DNA from 3 places in the Kitasatospora sp. NPDC059973 genome. Region 3 is predicted to be linked to each of the others. Evidence: riboswitches for the same ligand, from Rfam matches in the RefSeq annotation. Region 3 holds a riboswitch; each other region holds the start of a gene.

Evidence for each region. A riboswitch is a leader RNA that binds a small molecule or an ion and turns the genes downstream of it on or off. The one in region 3 is predicted to bind cobalamin.
Region 1: it holds a riboswitch for cobalamin, as region 3 does, so the genes downstream of both, metE (5-methyltetrahydropteroyltriglutamate--homocysteine S-methyltransferase) here and ACFWA9_RS37960 (HoxN/HupN/NixA family nickel/cobalt transporter) in region 3, are expected to answer to the same signal.
Region 2: it holds a riboswitch for cobalamin, as region 3 does, so the genes downstream of both, ACFWA9_RS30155 (cobalamin biosynthesis protein) here and ACFWA9_RS37960 (HoxN/HupN/NixA family nickel/cobalt transporter) in region 3, are expected to answer to the same signal.

What each region holds. Positions count from the first base shown of each region.
Region 1 covers NZ_JBHWUI010000006.1:97,287-104,274, forward strand. The annotation lists gene ACFWA9_RS03305 (chitinase) at 1-1,000, shown strand, start outside; gene ACFWA9_RS03310 (flavoprotein) at 1,023-1,601, opposite strand; gene ACFWA9_RS03315 (BlaI/MecI/CopY family transcriptional regulator) at 1,790-2,179, shown strand; gene ACFWA9_RS03320 (M48 family metalloprotease) at 2,176-3,120, shown strand; gene ACFWA9_RS03325 (hypothetical protein) at 3,380-3,997, shown strand; gene cobF (precorrin-6A synthase (deacetylating)) at 4,237-4,995, opposite strand; cobalamin riboswitch at 5,424-5,577, shown strand; gene metE (5-methyltetrahydropteroyltriglutamate--homocysteine S-methyltransferase) at 5,736-6,988, shown strand, end outside.
Region 2 covers NZ_JBHWUI010000144.1:12,031-19,018, reverse strand. The annotation lists gene ACFWA9_RS30160 (cobyric acid synthase) at 1-1,127, opposite strand, end outside; gene ACFWA9_RS30155 (cobalamin biosynthesis protein) at 1,124-2,095, opposite strand; cobalamin riboswitch at 2,189-2,381, opposite strand; gene ACFWA9_RS30150 (transcriptional regulator) at 2,594-3,307, shown strand; gene ACFWA9_RS30145 (alpha/beta hydrolase) at 3,617-4,732, shown strand; gene ACFWA9_RS30140 (hypothetical protein) at 5,135-6,460, shown strand; gene ACFWA9_RS30135 (CDP-alcohol phosphatidyltransferase family protein) at 6,674-6,988, opposite strand, start outside.
Region 3 covers NZ_JBHWUI010000293.1:18-4,906, reverse strand. The annotation lists partial or broken gene ACFWA9_RS37990 (AAA family ATPase) at 1-202, shown strand, start outside; gene ACFWA9_RS37985 (Fpg/Nei family DNA glycosylase) at 377-1,186, shown strand; gene ACFWA9_RS37980 (DUF3995 domain-containing protein) at 1,260-1,703, opposite strand; gene ACFWA9_RS37975 (RNA polymerase sigma factor) at 1,842-2,360, shown strand; gene ACFWA9_RS37970 (SRPBCC family protein) at 2,357-2,836, shown strand; partial or broken gene ACFWA9_RS37965 (ArsR/SmtB family transcription factor) at 3,025-3,363, opposite strand; cobalamin riboswitch at 3,445-3,637, shown strand; gene ACFWA9_RS37960 (HoxN/HupN/NixA family nickel/cobalt transporter) at 3,670-4,842, shown strand.

The DNA of each region.
Region 1 (6,988 bases), on a different contig from region 3:
CTCCACGGGCCCGGTGCGGCCGCCGATCCACCACCGCCCCGGGTTCCCGGCCCACTTCACCGCCCCCTACCTGGAGACCTGGAACTCGCCCGACACGCTCGCCGAGGTCCGCAGGAACACCGGCCTGAGCTACTTCACCCTCGCCTTCGTCGTCAGCGACGGCGGGTGCAACGGCGCCTTCGACGGCACCATCCCCGTCGACGACCCGGAGTGGCTGTCGGCCCTACGGGGTCTGCGGACGGCGGGCGGCGACGCGATCGTCTCCTTCGGCGGGGCCGGTGGGCGTGAACTCGCCCAGGCCTGCGACACGGTGAGCGCCCTGAAGGCCGCCTACCGGCGCGTCGTGAACACCCTGGGCGTCACCAGGATCGACCTCGACATCGAGGGTGCGGCGCTGGACGACCAGCAGTCCGACGACCGCCGCAACCAGGCGCTCGCCGAACTGCAGCAGGAGTACCGCCTGCTCGGCCGCCCGCTCGACGTGGACTACACCCTGCCGGTCAACCCCTGGGGCCTGTCCGACAACGGGGTGTGGCTGCTGACCAACGCGCGGCACCACGGACTGGACGTGGACGTGGTCAACGTCATGACGATGGACTACGGGCCCGACCTCGACATGGGCGCCGCCGCGATCGGGGCCGCGACCGGACTGCACGAGCAACTCGGGCGGCTCTGGCCGGAGAAGAGCCCCGAGCAGCTGTGGGCGATGCAGGGCAACACCCCGATGATCGGGGTCAACGACGCCGTCAACGAGGTCTTCTCCACCGAGGACGCCGCCCGCTTGGCGAGGTTCGCGGCCGAGAAGGGCATCCGGCTGCTCGCCTTCTGGTCGGTCGGGCGGGACCGGCCCTGCGCGGTGGCGGGCACCCTTGCGGAGCGGTGCAGCGGCACCGCCCAGGATCCCGCCCACTTCTCCCGCATCCTCGACCCGTTCCCGCGCACGCACTCCCGGCCGTGGACCGCCCGCACCCCGGACGCCTTCCGGAGGACCCCCCGGTGACGGTGGCGGTGGCGGCGGGCCGTTACTCCCGGCCCGCCGCGGCGATCACCGGGCGGAGCAGGTCGAGCACCCGGGTCCAGTCGTACGCGGCGCCGGCCCCCTCGGCCTTGGGCTGGTGGGGGGCGGCGTCACCGATCAGGACGCCCATCGACCGGAGCCGGGCCAGGCTCTCCGCGTAGGCGGGGTGGGCGGCCTGGGCGGCGTTGAGGTAGGGCTGGACGGCCACCGGGATGCCCAGGCCGTACGCCTCGCAGAGGATGCCGAGGGCGAGGGTGTCGGAGATGCCGGCGGCCCACTTGTTGATGGTGTTGAACGTGGCGGGCGCCACCGCGATGGCGTCCGCCGGGGGCAGCGGCCGGGGGTCGCCCGGCATGCGCCAGGCGGAGCGGATCGGGTAGCCGGTCCGGGCTTCGACGGCCTTCCGGTCGATGAACCCGAGTCCGTTCGGGGTGGCGATCACGCCGACTCCCCAGCCCTCGGCGCGGGCGGCGGTGATCAGCTCGTCCACTCCGCCGGCGATGCCCGACGCGCAGACGACGATGTAGAGGAACGGCTCGCGATGCGCGGTCACACCTGAACTCCCGACTCTCCCGGCCACCATGGTGAAGCCCCAGGGCGGCGCCCCTGCGGCCAGTCTGCCCTGCCGGTGGGGCCAGTACAGTTGGGTGAGGCATACCTTACGAACATCCGACCGGATCGTCTACGACCATGTAGTCGGCCGTGGTGAGGGCGCGGGCGTCGCCGGGTTCGCTGTACGTCTGCCCGGCGGCGCGGCCGTGGACGGGAGACATGGTGGACGACAGCCGGGACACGAGGCGGCCGCACGGCGAGCTGGTCGCGGACGTACTGGCCGTGCTGTGGGCGGCCGAGCGGCCGCTGACGGCGCAGGAGGTCAACGAGGCGCTCGACCGGGGGCTGGCCCGGACGACGGTGGCGACGGTGCTGGGCCGGCTGCACGAGAACGGGACGCTGGAGCGCAGCCGCCCGGGGCGGGGCTTCGCGTACGCGCCGGTCGCCGACGCCGCCGGTCTGGTGGCCGGGCGGATGCGCCGTGAACTGGAGAGCGACCCGCACCGTGAGCTGGTGCTGAAGCGGTTCGTGTCATCGCTGTCCGAGGGGGACGAGGAGGTGCTGCGGCGCCTCCTGCTGGAGGCCCCGGACGGAGAGGGCCGCGGATGACCCTGGCCCTCGCCCTGGTCGCGCTGACGCTGCTGGCTCCGTGGGGCGCGGCGCCCGCCGCCCGCCGGCTGGCCGCGCTCCTGCCGCCGCGCGAGGCGTGCGTGGCGCTGACGGGTGCGGCCGTGCTGCTGGCGGGCGGCACCGCGGCGGCGCTGGTCGCGCTGTTCCACGTGCCGTTCCTCGCCTCGATGGAGCGGGTGCCGCCGGCGCGCGTGCTGGAGCGGTGGCCGGCCGTCGTGCCGGTCTCCGGCGCGGCCGGGGTGGTGCTGGCGGTCCAGGCCGTGCTGCTGGCGCGCCGCTGGCTGGCCCATCGCGCGCTGCTCGCGAAGGCCTGGGAGTCCACCGGTGACGGGGTGGCCGACGGCGACGTGCTGGTGGTGCCGGGCGGCGACGCGGAGGCCTTCGCCCTGCCCGGCTTCCGCGGGCGCCCCGGGCGGGTCGTGGTGACCTCGGGCATGGTGCGCGAACTCGGTCCGGCGGAGCGCGAGGTGCTGCTCGCGCACGAACGGGCCCACCTGGCGGGGCGCCACCACGTGCTCTCCGTCGTCACGGACCTCGCGGCGGCGGTGCACCCGGCGCTGCGGGGCCTGCGGGAGGCGCTGGGCTCCCACCTGGAACGGTGGGCCGACGAGGCCGCGGCCGGGTCGGTGGGGGACCGCCGGCTGGCGGCGGCGGCGATCGCGCGGGCGGCGCTGGCCGGGTCCGCCGCCACCCGGGCAGGCGGGAGCCGGAACCCGCTGCTGTCGGTGGGCGCCGGTCCGGTGCCGCGGCGGGTCGAGGCGCTGCTGGGGTCGGTGCCGGTCCTACCGCGCGGTCGCGCGAGGCGGGTGGGCGTGGCCTGGCTGGTGGCGGTGGTGGCGGTGTCGGTGCTGATCCCGGGGCTGGCGTACGGGCTGCACGAGTACGTGGAGTACGCCGCGCGGGCCATGCCGGGCCGGTGACGGGTGCCGTTGTCGGCGCCGGCCGCCGGCGGCGGGGGAGCGGATGTCGCGGACGACATCGATGTAGACCGATCGGCGCGGCGCGGCTATCGTTGGCCTCGGTGCGCCGTGCGGCGCGATGCGGCGCCGTGCCCGGCGCGGCGCGCGAGCGGGTTTCGCGGCCCTCCGGTGATCGGCGTTCGGCAGCGTGGCATGGCGTCGGTGGTCCCGTGACCCCCGCCGGAGGTGGTGCAGCCCTCCACCAGCGATTGGATGCGACGTGTACGACAGGGGGAAGGGATCGTCGAGTCCCTTCGAGCAGACCGTCCACCTCCTGTCGGCGGCCGGCCGGGCGGCGGACGCCCTGCTGGCGGCGCGCCTGGAGTTCCGGGGGATGAGCCCGGCGCACCTGTCCGTCCTCTCCACGCTGGCCCGGCTGGGCCCGCACGCCCGGCCCGATCTGGTCGCCGGGATCGACGGGGGTGCGGTCGACACCGCGCAGACCCTCGACGATCTCGTCGCGGCGGGCCTGGTGCAGTCCCTGTTCGTCCAGGTCGGCGGTCGGCACGAGGTGCTGACGCTCACCTCCTCGGGGCAGCTCGCGCTGGAGATCCTGCACAGCGACGCGTCGGCCGTGCAGGACGACCTGCTGGTGTCCCTGACGCGCGGTGAGCGCACCCAGCTGAACTCCCTGCTGCGGCGGGTGTGCGCCGCCGCCGCCCGTAGCGGCTCGGCGGGCTCGGCGCCGCGCCGGGCCGCCGACTGGGTGCTGACCCGCGAACGCCGTACGGAGTGGGCCGTCGAGCGCGAGGGCGCCGGCGGGGCGGCCGGGGTGGCCGGCGAGCGGTCCGAGGACGTGGCCGACCGGGACGACGGCGGGGCCCCGGCCGGTTCGTAGCCGTCCGGTGATGCCGGCGGGTCGGCGTCCTCCCCGGTCCGTCGCGGCGGCCGGCGCTTCCCGTGGTACCGCTGCCGGTAACCGCCTCACCAGGTGAAACGGGCGCCGCGCGCTACTGATCGGTCAGCCCGGCCGCCTCGGCGACGGGGCCGGCCTGCTCTGGGCCCCGATGTGGCGCCGCTTCAGCCCGGTCGCGATGCCCGGGCCCCCGGGCCGGTCGGCCCGGGGGCGGGTGTGGGTCAGCTCCCGGAGCGGCGGAGGAGGTAGGTGTCCATGATCCAGCCCTTGCGTTCGCGCGCCTCGTCGCGGAGCGCGCGGATCCGGGGGGCGGTTTCGGCGAGGGGGCCGGCGGCGAGGATCTCGTCCGGGGTGCCCAGGTAGGCACCGTAGAAGATCTCCAGCCCCTCGGGGTCGATCCCGGTGAACGCGGCCCGCCCGTCCAGCATCACCACCACGTCGTCCACCTGCTCGGGGAAGCCCTCGGCGAGGCGGCGGCCGGTGGTGATCTGCAGTGGGCGGCCGACCCGGGTCAGGGTGGTGCGGTGCCGGGCGGCGAGCGCCGAGACGCTGCTGATGCCCGGGACCACCTCGTACCCGAAGGTGGCGCTGCCGCGGGCCAGGACCTCGTCGATCACGGCGATGACGCTGTCGTAGAGGCTCGGGTCGCCCCAGACCAGGAACGCGCCGGTCTCCTCCGGGCCGAGGTGTTCGGCGACCAGCCGCTCGACCAGGTCGGCCCGGCGGGTGCGCCAGTCGTCCACGGCCGCGGTGTACGCCGGCGTGGCGCGGTCCCGCTCGGCGTCCGCGACCTCGATGACGCGGTGGCCCGGGCGGCCGTGCTCGGTCAGCAGCTGCCGGCGCAGCCGGATGAGGTCCTGCCGTTCCTCGTTCTTGTCGAGGATGAAGAATACGTCGGTGCGGGCGAGGGCCTTGACCGCCTGCAGGGTGAGGTGGTCGGGATCGCCCGCCCCGATGCCGATGAGGAAGATGTGCCGCATGACAGTGATTGTGCCGCGCGGCTGCCCGTCCGCCGGGCGCGGCCGGTCCCGGGCGAACCGCCGGGTGGGCCGCGGGCGACCGGTCCGGTGGCGCTGTGACGTCATGCACGCGCCCTCGACCCGGCCTTTCGGCCGTCGCCACGACGGGCCGGCATGTGCTGATTCCGCCGTCGGGGGAAGCCGGCACGGTGTGCGCGGCGGCGAGCACCTCGGCCAGGGGGACCAGCACGTCCTTGTTGACGCGCTCGTCTGTTGACGCGCTCGTCCTCGACCACCGCCTCGACCACCACCTGCACTGCCCGGGCGGCCGGGGGCCACCGGGGCCGCCCCGGCCATCCGCGATCCGGACAATCACTGACGCGCCGCCGGCGATGGGCCTAGGGTGGGCGGTGCAGTCGGTTCGCCGTGTCCTCCAGCCACGGCGTCGCAAGAGGGAACCCGGTGGGAATCCGGGACTGCCCCGCAGCGGTGAGTGGGAACGACCGCCGTCACACGCACTGGGCCCAGCCGGGCCCGGGAAGCGACGGCCAGTAGGTGTCCGGCCTGGAAGCCAGGCGGACGTGCCCGCGAGTCCGAAGACCTGCCACTGCCCGCGTGCACCCCGCACGCGGTGATCTCGGTGACCTCGAGGGCGGGTCGGCGGAGCGGGCGGGCCCACCCCGGTGCCGTGCCCCCACTGCCGTACCTCCACGCCGTCGTGCTCTCCCGGGATCGCAGCGCGACTCGCGAAGGAGAGTTCCGTGTCACCGAGTTCCACCACCCCGCAGGCCACCGTGTACGGCTACCCGAGGCAGGGTGCCGACCGGGAGCTGAAGAAGGCCGTCGAGGGGTACTGGGCGGGCCGCGTCGACGCCGCCGCCCTGCACGCCACCGCCGCCGTCCTGCGCCGCGCCAACTGGCGGCAGCTGGCGGACGCGGGCATCACCGAAGTCCCCACCGGCGACTTCTCGCTCTACGACCACGTCCTGGACACCACGGTCGCGGTCGGCGCGATCCCGGTCCGCCACCGCGCCGCCGTCGACACCGACCCGCTGGACGGCTACTTCGCCATGGCGCGCGGCACCCAGGACGTCGCACCGCTGGAGATGACCAAGTGGTTCGACACCAACTACCACTACCTCGTACCGGAGTTGGGCCCGGACACGGTCTTCGCCGCGAACTCCGCCAAGCCGGTATCCGAGCTCCGTGAGGCGCTCGGCCTCGGCCACCGCCCCCGGCCCGTGCTGGTCGGACCGCTGACCTACCTGCTGCTCGCCAAGCCCGCCCCCGGCGTGGCCGCCGACTTCCGGCCGGTCACCCTGCTGGACCGGCTGCTGCCCGTCTACGCCGAACTCCTCGCCGACCTGCGGGCGGCCGGCGCCGACTGGGTCCAGCTGGACGAGCCCGCGCTCGTCCAGGACCGCACCCCGGCCGAACTGAACGCCGCCGCCCGCGTCTACCGCGAACTCGGTGCGCCCACCGACCGCCCGCAACTGCTGGTCACCAGCTACTTCGACCGGCTCGGCGAGGCCCTTCCCGTCCTGGCCAAGGCCCCGATCGAGGGCATCGGCCTGGACTTCACCGGCCCCGGCGCCGCCAACCTCGACGACCTCGCCGCCGCCGGCGGAGTGCCCGGCAAGCGCCTGGTCGCGGGCGTGGTGGACGGCCGCAACATCTGGATCAACAACCTGGAGAAGTCCCTCGCCACCCTCGGCACGCTGCTCGGCCTGGCGGACCGGGTCGACGTCGCACCGTCCTGCTCGCTGCTGCACGTCCCGCTCGACGCCGACCTGGAGCGCGACCTCGACCCGCAGGTCGCCCGCTGGCTCGCCTTCGCCCGTCAGAAGACCACCGAGGTCGCCACCCTGGCCCGCGGCCTGGCCCACGGTACCGACACCATCGCGGCCCAACTGGCCGCCAACCGGGCCGACCTGGCCTCCCGCGCCGGCTCCGCGCTGACCCGCGACCCGGCCGTCCGGGCCCGGGTCGCCGCCACCGCCCCCGAGGACGCCCG
Region 2 (6,988 bases), on a different contig from region 3:
ACCTTCTCGGCGCCGAACCGGACGTGCGTCGGGAGCAGCCCGAGGCCGTCGACGGCACCGGCCTTCGACTCGACGTCGTCGTGGATGGCGCGCGCGAGCATCTGGTAGCCGCCGCAGACGCCGAGGACCGGCAGCCCGGCCGCGGCCCGGGCCCTGAGGGCCGGCTCCAGGCCGCGCTCGCGCAGCCAGGCCAGGTCGGCGACGGTGGCCCGGGTGCCGGGCAGGATCACCAGGTCGGCGTCGGCCAGCTCCTCGGGCCGGGTGGCCCAGCGGACCAGCACCCCGGGCTCCTGGGCCAGCGCGTCCACGTCGGTGAAGTTGGACAGCCGGGGGAAGCGCACCACGGCCACCCGCAGCACGTCGGCGCCGAGCGGCCCGCGCCCCTCGGCGCGGTCCACCACGGTGGTCAGGTCCAGGGAGTCCTCGGCGTCCAGCCAGAGCCCGGACAGCATCGGCAGGGTGCCCAGCACCGGACGGCCGGTCAGCTCGCGCAGCATCTCCAGCCCGGGCGCCAGCAGTCGCGCGTCGCCGCGGAACTTGTTGACGAACCAGCCCGCCACATGGCGCTGGTCCTGCTCCGACAGCAGCGCCAGCGTCCCGTACATCGCGGCGAACACGCCGCCGCGGTCGATGTCGCCGACCACCACGACCGGCAGGCCGGCGGCGGTGGCCAGGCCCATGTTGGCGATGTCCCGGTCCCGCAGGTTGATCTCGGCGGGCGATCCGGCGCCCTCGCAGACCACCACGTCGTAGCGCCGGCGCAGGTCGGCCAGGCACTCCAGGGCGCGCTCCAGCAGGACGGGCTTGCGGTCGCGGTAGTCCAGCGCGCCGACCTCGGCGACCGCCCGGCCGAGCAGCACCACCTGGCTGCGGCCGTCCGCGCCGGGCTTCAGCAGCACCGGGTTCATCGCCGCCTCGGGCTCCACCCGGGCCGCCTGGGCCTGCATCGCCTGGGCGCGGCCGATCTCGGCCCCGTCGGCGGTGACGAAGGAGTTCAGCGACATGTTCTGCGCCTTGAACGGCGCCACGGCGACGCCCTGCCGGGCCAGCCAGCGGCAGATGCCCGCGGTGACCACGCTCTTGCCGGCGTCCGAGGTCGTCCCGGCGACCAGCAGTGCGTTGCTCATGCGCTCCCCCTTCTCGTCCCCGCCTTGAGTGCCTGCACGACGGCGTGCCCGGCGACGGTCGTACCCAGTGCGAGCAGTCCCACCCGGCGGGAGAGCCGGCAGGCGCGCTCGATGTCGTCCACCGTCACCGGTCGCAGCTCGCCGCCCAGTACCGGCCGGTGCTCGACCCGGGCGCCGTACCGCAGGGTGCCGCCGAGCCGCACGCCGACCGCGCCGGCGAAGGCCGACTCGGCCTGGCCCGCGTTCGGGCTGGGGTGGGCGGAGCCGTCCCGGCGCCAGACCCGCCAGGCCGTCCGGGGCTCGGGCGCGGCGGCGACGGTCAGCAGCGCGGTCAGCCGCGCGCCCGGCCAGCCCGCCACGTCGTCCAGCCGCGCCGAGGCCCAGCCGAACCGGGCGTGGCGCGGCGAGCGGTGGCCGACCATCGCGTCCAGGGTGTTGACCGCGCGGAACGCCAGCAGCCCGGGCGTGCCCGCGAGGGCGCCCCAGACGAGTGCGTTGACCACGGCGTCGGCGGTGTTCTCGGCGACCGACTCGACCACCGCGCGGGCGATCTGCCCCTCGTCGAGGGCGCTCGGGTCCCGCCCGCACAGGTGCGGCAGCCGCTGCCGCGCCGCCGTCAGGTCGTGCGCGGCGAGCGAGCGTCCGATCGTGCGGGCCTCGCGGGTGAGCGAGGTGCCGCCGAGCACCGTCCAGGTCGCGGCGGCGGCCAGCGCGGCCCGCCCGAGCGGCCGGCGGCCCAGGGTGCGGTCGGCCGCCAGCGCGCCGGCCGCGACGGTGCCCACGCAGAGCGCCGTGAAAGCCGTTCCGACGGCGCGGTCGTCCCGCCAGATCCGCCGCTCCAGCCGGCCGGCCGCACCGCCGAAGACGGCCACCGGGTGGCCGCGGCGCGGGTCGGCGAAGCGGGCGTCGGCGAGGTACCCGGCCGCGGCCCCCAGGGCGAAGGCGGCGGCGCGGGTCAGCGGGCGCACGGTGGACAGCAGAGGGCTCGGAAGGTCGGGGCAGCCTGCATCGCGTGCGTGTCCTCACTCAGGGTCCGCGCCCTGGATCGACGTACCGGGGGCGAGAGTCTCCTGGCTTCCGGGTCGAACGCACCCCCGGGCCCGGCGGCGGCTTCTGACGGCCCGCCGCGGTGGGCCCCCTCCGGCGCCGTGGCCGGCGGAGGAGGGACTCCGAGTGTGCTCCCCGGTGACAGTGGCGGGACCGCGCCGGACTCGCACCGGCTTCCTCTGCATGCCTCCGTTTGGCTGAAGGATCCCATCACGCGGCCGAACCGTGCGTCAACCAAGGTCACGGAGGGGTTGGTCACAGCGGAGCCGGGCCGCCCGACCCCGTCACTACCTCCGATCGGCACCCCCCGCAGGGGCATGACAGCCTGTGCGATCGTCCAGTCGCCCGGAGGAGCCTCCGGGCCCGCTTCGTGTGTTCGGCGGCTGGGGGGCGGCCGGACCACCCCCTACCGTCGGGCCATGCGACGCAGACAGCCACCCGCCGTGCCCCCGGTGCCCTTCTCGCCCGCGGCCGCCCGCGCGCACCGCGCCGGCCTCGGGCTGACCCCCGAGCAGGTGGTCGAGGGCATGGCCGCGCACGGCGTCCGGCTGCTGCCCTCCCACGTGCTCGGCTGGGAGAGCGGCGAGCTGCGCCCCGCCGAGGACGAGTTCATCGCCCTGGCCCGGGCGCTCTGGTGCCCGCCGGCCCAGCTGATGGGCGTCCGCCCGGCCCGGCTGCGGGACTTCCGGGTCGCCCGGGAGCTCAACCAGGAGAGCGCGGCCCACCGGATCGGCCTCGCACTGGACCGGTACCAGCGGGCCGAGGCGACCGGTCAGTGGGACGGCGACCAGGAGCAGACCTACGCGCTGGCCCAGGTGCTCGGCACGACCCTGCGCGAGCTGGTCGCGGTGACCGGCCGGGCGCAGGAGCTGGACCGGCGGCTGCGGCAGTGCGTGGACGGCCGGTGGCAGGCGCAGCTCCGGCCGATCGGTCGGATCGTGCCGGTGCACGAGGGCGACCTCACCGCCGTGCTGACGGCGCTGCAGAACGAGTACCAGGTCACCTCCCACTGGGGCGCCGGCAGCTGGGGCTCCCCGGCTCCGGCGGCGGACACCCGCGCGGCGGCGGCCCGGCCGCTCGGCGAGCGGTTCTGGGAGCTGCTGGAGCGCCTGGAGACCGAGATCCCGGTCTGACGGGCCGGTACCGCGCCGCCCCCCGCGCGGCGCCTCCCCCCTCCCTGCCCTCTCCCTCTGCCGCTTCCCGTGCCGCCGTGACCAGAGGGCCGAGAACCGCGCCGCCGCTTCCCGCAGCCGCTTCCCGTGCCGCGGTGACCCGGTCAAGACCCGTGCCGCGGTGACCCGGCCAAGACCCGTGCCGCGGTGACCCGGCCAGGACCCGCGCCGCCGTGACCCGGACGGCCGCGTCCGGTGGCCGGGTGGCGCCCCCGCGAGTGGACTGGTGGGCAGACTGCCCAGTCCGCGACCAACAGAGCGGGGAGCGATATGCGTTGGGGAACCGCAGCCGCCGTGGCGGCCGCCGCCGTCGGCACCGGGGCCGCCGTCCTGCTGATCGGCCGGAGGGCCTCCGAGCGGATGGTCCGCCCGGCGGTCGGCCGTGAGCGGGCCGCCGGCCCCGTCGTGGTGCTGACCCTCGCCGCCGGACGGGCCACCTTCACCCGCGGCGCCGAGAGCGCCCGCCCCGGCCGCTGGGCCGTCGAGTGGGGCGACGGAGGGCACGCGGTGGTCGGCGAGATCCTGCACGCCGACGAGCGGGGCGTCAGCCGCCGGCTGGTCCGCGCCGACCGCGGCACCCTGGCCCCCGGTACCGCGGTCCGCTTCACGCCCCGCGTCCATCTCGGCGACCCGACCAGCGCCCTCGGCCTGCCGTACACCGAGACCGCCGTCCAGGGCGAGCTGGGCGCGCTGCCCGCCTGGCGGCTGGACGGCAAGCGGGGCACCTGGGTGATCCTGGTGCACGGCCCCGGCGCCGACCGGCAGCAGACCCTCCCGGTGATGCCCGTCCTGCACCGGCTCGCGCTGCCCGTCCTGGCCGTCACCTACCGCGGCGACGAGGGCGCGCCGGCCTCCCCGGACGGCCTCGGCCACTTCGGCGAGACCGAGTGGCGCGACGTCGAGGCGGCCCTGCGGCTGGCCCTGGACAGCGGCGCCGGGCGGGTCATCCTGTACGGCTGGTCGCTCGGCGCGACGATGGTCCTGCAGACCGCGGCCCGCTCCGCCTGGGCCTCCTCGATCCGCGGCCTGGTGCTGGACTCGCCCGTGCTCGACTGGTCGGCGACCGCGCGCCGGGGCGCCGCCCGGGCCGGCTACCGGGGCGCCGCCGCCGAGCTGGGCGCGCTCGCGGCCGAGGGCCGGGCCGGCGTGGATCTGGCCGACTTCGCCCGCCTCGCGGACGGCACCGACCTGCGGGTGCCCACGCTCCTCCTGCACGGGCCCGACGACGCGCTGGCCCCCTGGCAGGCCGCCGCCCGGCTGGCCCACCGCCGCTCCGACGTGGTCGGCCTCCAGGCCGTCCCCGGCGGCGAGCACGCCGGCCTGTGGAACGCCGACCCCGACCGCTACGAGGAGCACCTGCGGCGCTGGCTCACCCCGCTGCTCTGAGGCCCGTCGCGGGCGGCCCCAGCCGTGTTCCGGACAGCTTCTCGGGCCCCTTCCCGCACCCCGTCCGCCCCGTCTTTCCCCAGGCTGGCGTGTCCGCGTCACACAGATCCGGCCAGGCGGTTTGGCCTCTGTTGCCCGATCTTGTCGACCCCCTGCGACCACCTGTCGGGAGTCGGGGCCGATCGGATGTGACAGAAGGCCGGTACAAGGGGAAGACTGCTCGACGTGACGTCTCGGAATCCGCGCGACCGTGATGCCCAGCTCCCGCCGACGATCGGCTCCGGTGCGACGGTGACCCGTCTCCCCGGAACTGCCCACCGCCCCGCCGGCGCCAGGCCGGGCGGCTCCGGCGTACCCCGCCGACGAGGCCCCGCACCAGCCCCCGGCCGTGGCCGGGTCCCGGTGCCGGACGGCTTCCCCGCTCCCGCCGAGCTCGCCCCGCTGGCCCGTCGGATGCTGATCGACGCCGTCCGCATCGCCCGCTGGGCCGGTGAACTCGCCGAGGTCGACAAGCGCGGCGAGCTGCTCCCCGAGGACGCCCGCGACGCGGGCCGCGCCCTCGCCATGACGGTGGGCGCCGCCGGCAAGGCCTGGGGCCAGGCCCTGCTGGTCGGCCTGGTCGAGGCCCGGGACGGCGGCGCCGCCCCCGGCTGGCGCCTGCACGCCTGGGAGCACGACGACGAGGCCGTGGTCCGCGGCTGGTCCGCCCTGTTCGACGCCTGGACGCTGCTCGCCCCGGTGCCGCCCGCCGCCCTGCGCGGCGTGTTCGCGGTACTCGCCGGGCAGGCCGTCGACCAGGCGCCGCAGCTGCTCTCCTTCCTCCACCTGGTGGCCGGCCCGGTCGCCGACAGCGAACTGCTGGAGCTGCTGCGCCGGGGCCTGGACGAGCGCCGGGTCGGCGGCGGCGACGGCGCGCTGGGCCTCTCGCCCGTGCCGCACGCCGCCTCCGCGGTCTCGGCCGTCCGCGGCACCTGCCGCGAGCCGCAGATCGACACCCCGGCCGCGCCCTCCGACGTGGCGGCCGTCCTGGACTGGATGCTGGACGGCCTGGCCGCGGTCGGCGCGGTGGTCCGCAAGGACGACGCCGCCGAGCTCTCCCCGCTCGGGCACTGGGCGGTGCGGGCCAAGCTGGAGGAGATCTGCACCGTCGCGCAGACCGCCGCCGGGCACATCGAGCAGAGCGCCTTCGAGCTGCTCAACGCCTGCGCCGACTACTCGCCGGGCCCGGCCCGGGCCGAGTTCCGCGCCTGGGTGGCGGCCCGACCGGCCGACCGGGCGGTGGCCGAGCTGCTGGACGCCGCCCAGGGTGACGACGCACTGGTGCGCGGCCTCGCCTTCGAGGCGCTGCGAGTGGCCGGCTCCACCGCCGAGCAGGCCGTCCGGGCGGCCGTGGACGCCCCGGTGCTGCGCCCCTACGCGCTGCTCTGGCTGGCCGAGCAGTCGGACGAGGGCGTCGCCCCGGCCGATGTGCTGGGCGCGGAGGACGCCGCCTGGCTCTGGGTGGACACGGCGGCCGCGGTGCTCGACCACGGCGAGACCGAGCTGCTGGTGGGCCATGTCGAGGGCGCCTCGGCCGGTGACCCGGTCCGGCTGTTCGCCCGGGCCCGGCAGTCCGGCCACCCGCGGGCGGCGTCGGTGCTGACCGCGGTCTCCGGCGTCCACCCGGACCCGGTCGTGGCCCGCGCGGCCCGGCGCTCGGCCTTCAGCGTCCACCGCGGCGGCGCGTAGCCGTCAAGGCGCACCGCGGCGGCGCGGAGCCGCTCGGGCCTGACCGCGGCGGCCGACGGCCGCCACCCGGCCCGGCAGGGCCGCAGCCGGCCGCCACGGGGCCGCACGCCGCCCGCACGGCCGTCACCACCGGCCCGGCAAGGGCCGCAGGGCATGCGAGAGGGCCCGGATCCGTCGAGCGGATCCGGGCCCTTCGTCGTACGTCCCTCGGGGTCAGCCGAGCCGGGACTCCGCCCGGCGCGCCCGGACGTCCCCGACCTTCTGGCCGACCTTGCGCCGGATCACCAGCAGCGGGGCCATCGCGGCGAGCGCGATCTGGCCGTAGGCGCCGATGTGCAGCAGGTAGTCGCCGCCCTTCAGGCCGGTCGCCCAGGCCGCCAGGCAGCCGATCGAGAGCACGATCCAGCAGAGCGTCGCGGTGGCCAGCAGCCCCTGCGGCTTCGGGTACTCGATCCGGCTCATCATCAGGTACGCGGTACCGGCGATGGCGAGCAGACCGGGCAGGAACGGCGGGTCGAGCAGCACGAT
Region 3 (4,889 bases):
CTCCGTGCTGAGCCGCAACGCCCGGCGCAGTGGCAACCGGCGGCTGAGCGACGAGGAGGTGGCCCGGATCCACGGCCGGATGGCCGGCTGGTACAACTCCGGGCTGCCGATCATCGACAACTCCCAGCTGGACGTCGCGGCCACCGCCGCCGAGCTGGACCGGGTGATCCTGGCCCGGCTGATGGGCATCCCGGTCCGCTGAGGCCCGGGCCGCCCGGGCCGCCCGGGGCTGTTCCGGGCGGCTCCGGCGCTGCCCCGCGCGCGGATTCGGTACCGCCTTCCGGGAGCCCGCGACGGCCGGCGGCCCGGCCGGGCCTGTCGGTGCGGGCTGCGATGATGGGGGCATCCTGTCGCACACCCGGGGGAGCTGACGCCCGTGCCGGAAGGCCACATCATCCACCGCCTCGCCGCCGAGAACGCCAGGGCCTTCGGCGGCCGCCCGGTCCGTGCGAGCAGTCCGCAGGGCCGGTTCGCGGACGGCGCGAAGCTGGTCGACGGGCAGGTGCTGACCGGGGCGGAGGCCATCGGCAAGCACCTCTTCCTCGGCTTCGAGGACGACGCCTGGGTGCACATCCACCTCGGCCTCTACGGTGGGTTCGCCTTCGGGGAGGGCCCCGCGCCCGAGCCGGTCGGCCTGGTCCGGCTGCGCCTGGCGAACGACGACGCCTACGCCGATCTGCGCGGTCCCAACACCTGTGCGCTGATCACCGACGCCGAGAAGGCCGCCGTCGCGGCGCGCCTCGGCCCCGACCCGCTGCGGGCCGACGCCGACCCGGAGCCGGCCTGGCGGCGGATATCCGGCAGCCGGACGACGATCGCGGCACTGCTGATGGACCAGAAGGTGCTGGCCGGCGTGGGCAACGTCTACCGCGCCGAGGTGCTGTTCCGGCACGGCATCGACCCGCACCGGGCCGGGCGCGACCTCGGCCGGGCCGAGTGGGACGCCGTCTGGGCCGACCTGGTCGCGCTGATGCGCGAGGGCGTCGGCGCGGGGCGGATCGACACCGTCCGACCCGAGCACACCCCCGAGGCGATGGGCCGTCCGCCGCGGGTGGACGACCACGGCGGCGAGGTCTACGTCTACCGCCGGGCCGGCATGCCCTGCCTGGTCTGCGGCACCGAGGTCCGGACCGAGGCGCATGCCGCGCGCAACCTCTTCTGGTGCCCCACCTGCCAGCGGGCCTGAGGCGGCGCCGGCTGCCCGGCGCCGTCCGGGCGGCACCGGGGGCGGTCGCGGGGCTGCCGGGGGAGGGGCGCGGTCAGCCGTCCGCCCCGGTACGGGCGACCGCCAGGGCGGCGGCCAGGCAGAGCGGGGTGTAGAACGCCAGGTTGAGCCGGTAGAAGGCCGAGCCGGTGTCGACGCCGACCCCGGTGGCCCAGAGCAGCCCGGCCAGCCCGCGGGCGAGCAGTCCGGCGGCCACCGCGCGCGGCCCCCAGCGCAGTGCCACCGCCGGCAGCCGGCGGGCCGCGCCGTCCAACAGGCCGCCGCGGGCGAGCACCAGGGCCGAGCCGGAGAACAGCAGCGCCGCGAGCGGCAGGACGACCGGCGGGGTGAACGGCACCTCGGCGTTGAGCACCGCCCGGGAGAGCGACGCCGGGTCGGCGGCCGGCCAGGTGCGGCCGGTGGCCCAGTAGACGTGCAGCAGGGCGTCGGCGGCGAGCAGGCCGGCGACGGCGAGGGCGGCGGTACGGCGACGGTTCACGATGGTCCTCCGGGGTTCCGACGGTGGGTCACCCCGCAGGAGAGGCCCGCCCGGCCGGACGTTCCCGTGACGAGCGTCACAGCGGGAAGTCGGGGGAGGGAGGGAACGTCCGGCCGGTCCGGCGCCTCTGATGCGGGTGTGGATGGTCCCGACACCCGAACCGCCGACCGGCTCGCCGGCCTGGTCCGTGCCGCCCAGCGCGGCGACCAACTGGCCGTCAGCGAGCTGCTGGAGCTGGTCGCGCCCTACGTCCGCCGGCTCTGCGGTCCGATCGCGCTGGACGACGGCCCCGACGCGACGCAGGAGGCGCTGATCGCCGTCTTCCGCAAGCTGGGCCAGCTCCAGGACCCGGCCGCGCTGTTCGGCTGGGTCCGCTCGATCGCCGTGCGGGAGGCCGTCCGGCACGTCCGGCGGGTCGCCCGCTGCGTCCCGGCCGACCTCTCGGAGCTGCCCCGCCCCGGCGACCCGCAGCTGGCCACCGACATCCAGGACGTCCTCGCCCGGCTGACGCCGGAGCACCGCGCCGTGCTGGTGCTGCGCGACCTGGAGGGGCTCGACGAGCGGTCCACCGCAGAACTGCTGGGCGTGGCACCCGGCACCGTGAAGTCCCGGCTCTCCCGGGCCCGGCTCGGCTTTCGAAGGGCGTGGCAGCAGTGAGCGCACCGATTCCCTGGCCGACGGCGGCCTTCGACCCGGTCCGCCGGCTGCATGTGATCGCCGCCGTCACCCCCGGCGCCGCCGTCCGGGAGGCGCTGATCGACGCGCCGTTCGAGCGGGTCTGGGCGGCCGCGGCCGACCTGGAGGAGGGGCTCCCGCGCTGGCTGCCGGACATCCGGTCGGTCCGCGTGGCCGGGAGTCCGGCGGACGGTCGCACGGAGGCGCTGGTGACCGGCCACACCCGGCTGCGGGCCCGTTTCGACGTCGAGCTGACGCCCGGGTGGTGCCTGATGCGCAGCCGCTTCCTGCTGGGCGGGATGGCGGCCCGCCCCGAGGCCGGAGGCACCCGCTTCGCCTTCCTCGGCGCGTTCCGGCTCCCCGGCGCGGGCCTGCTCGACCGGGCCCTGCGGCCCGCGACAAACCCGCTGGCCCGGCGCTCGCTGGAGCGCTTCGAACGGCTGGTGCGGGAGGGGTGAGGCGGGCCCCGGGCGCGACGGCCCGGGGCGCCGGGTCGGTGTTCCGCGGGCGGAGCCGGTCAGCCGGGAGCCCCTCAGCCGGGAGCCGGTCAGCCGGCCGCGGCGGCCCGGGGTGCGGAGGGCTCGCCGCCGGTGGCGTCGCTCCCGGTGGCGGGCTCGCCGTGCTCGTGGTGGTCCGCGGCGGCGCACTCGTCGAGGAGGGGGCGCAGGGCCTCGTCCACGAGCCGGTAGCGCACCACGCGGCCGTCCTTGTCGCCGGTGACCACACCTGCGGTGCGCAGCAGCCGCAGCGCCTGCGAGACGGCCGGGTCGCGCATGCCGGTGGCGACCGCCAGGTCGGTGACGGCGAGCGGGCCGGCCCGGTGCAGGGCGAGCAGCAGGGCGAGCCGCCCCGGGTCGGCGAGCAGCGAGAACCGCTCCGCCCAGGACCGGACGTGCCCGGGGTCGCCGATCGCGGCGATGGCCTCGCAGACCCGGTGCCCGTCGATGGTGCGGTGGCCCGCGCGGTCGGCCGGTACGAGATGCATGCGGACATTGTTGCAGCCCGTGGCTGTGATCCTGGACACCTGCGCAGGTGCGCAGCCTTGCAAGGGTGAGGTGCGGCCCCCTACGGTGTTGCCCGCCGTGGTGTTCGGGAAGACCGGTGACGGACCCTCAGGGTCCGGAGTCCGGAGCGGCCCTCGCCACTGTGATCGGGGGAGTCGTCCGTATCCACGACGCCACTGGGCGCCTCGCGCGCCTGGGAAGGCGGATCCGGAAGCCCCGTCAGCCAGGAGACCGGCCACGGCATCTCACGAACGTCTTTCCACGAGGTGCTGGAGCGTGATCCGAAGATGACCCTGCCCGAAACCGCCGCTGCTCCCGCGGCGTCCTCCGCCCTGCCGAGCTTCCGCTGGCGGCGCGAGGACACCCTCCGCACGGCCGGGTTGATGGGGGTGATCCTGGCCATGCACGTAGTGGCGTTCGGGACGCTGATCTTCCTGGTCGCCCCGGAGAAGTACGAGGTCGGTACCCAGGTCTTCGGGGTGGGCCTGGGCATCACCGCCTACACCCTCGGCATGCGGCACGCCTTCGACGCCGACCACATCGCGGTGATCGACAACACCACCCGCAAGCTCATGGCGGACGGCAAGCGGCCCGTCTCGGTGGGCTTCTGGTTCGCGCTCGGCCACTCCTCGATGGTGGTCCTGATGGCCGCCCTGGTGGCGGGCGGCGCCCAGCTGGCCAGCACGCTGATGGACGACGAGTCCACCACGCACCAGTGGCTCGGTGTGGTCGGCACCTCCGCGTCCGGTGTCTTCCTCTACCTGATCGGCGCGCTCAACCTGGCGGCGCTGTTCGGCATCCTCAAGGTGTTCCGGTCGATGCGGGCCGGTCGGTTCGACGAGGCCGAGCTGGAGGAGCACCTCAACTCGCGCGGTCTGATGGCCCGGGTGCTGAACCGGGCGACCCGCTCGATCACCCGGCCCGGCCAGATGTTCCCGGTCGGCATGGTGCTCGGCCTCGGCTTCGACACCGCGACCGAGGTGACCCTGATGGTGATGGCCGGCTCCGGCGCGGCCGCCGGGCTGCCCTGGTACGCGATCGTCTGCCTGCCGCTGCTGTTCGCGTCCGGGATGAGCCTGTTCGACACGCTGGACGGGACGTTCATGAACTTCGCGTACCAGTGGGCGTTCTCCAACCCGGTGCGCAAGGTGTACTACAACCTGACCATCACTGGGCTGTCGATCGCGGTGGCGTTCATCATCGGCACCATCGAGCTGGTCGCCGTGCTGCACGAGAAGCTGGACCTCACCGACCCGGTGAGCGGCTGGATCGCGGACATCTCGCTGGACAACGTCGGCTACGCGATCGTCGGGCTGTTCGTGGTGGTCTGGGGGGCAGCGATCGCCTACTGGCGCCTCGCCGGCGTCGAACAGCGCTGGAGCCCGAAGCCGGTGGTGCCGGCCGACGGGGTGCCCGCCCAGGGGGCGGCGGCCGACGAGGCCGCCGGGGTCACCAAGTAGTCGGCCCCGACGGCCCGCGGCACCGCGGTGTCACGAGGCGGCGCCCA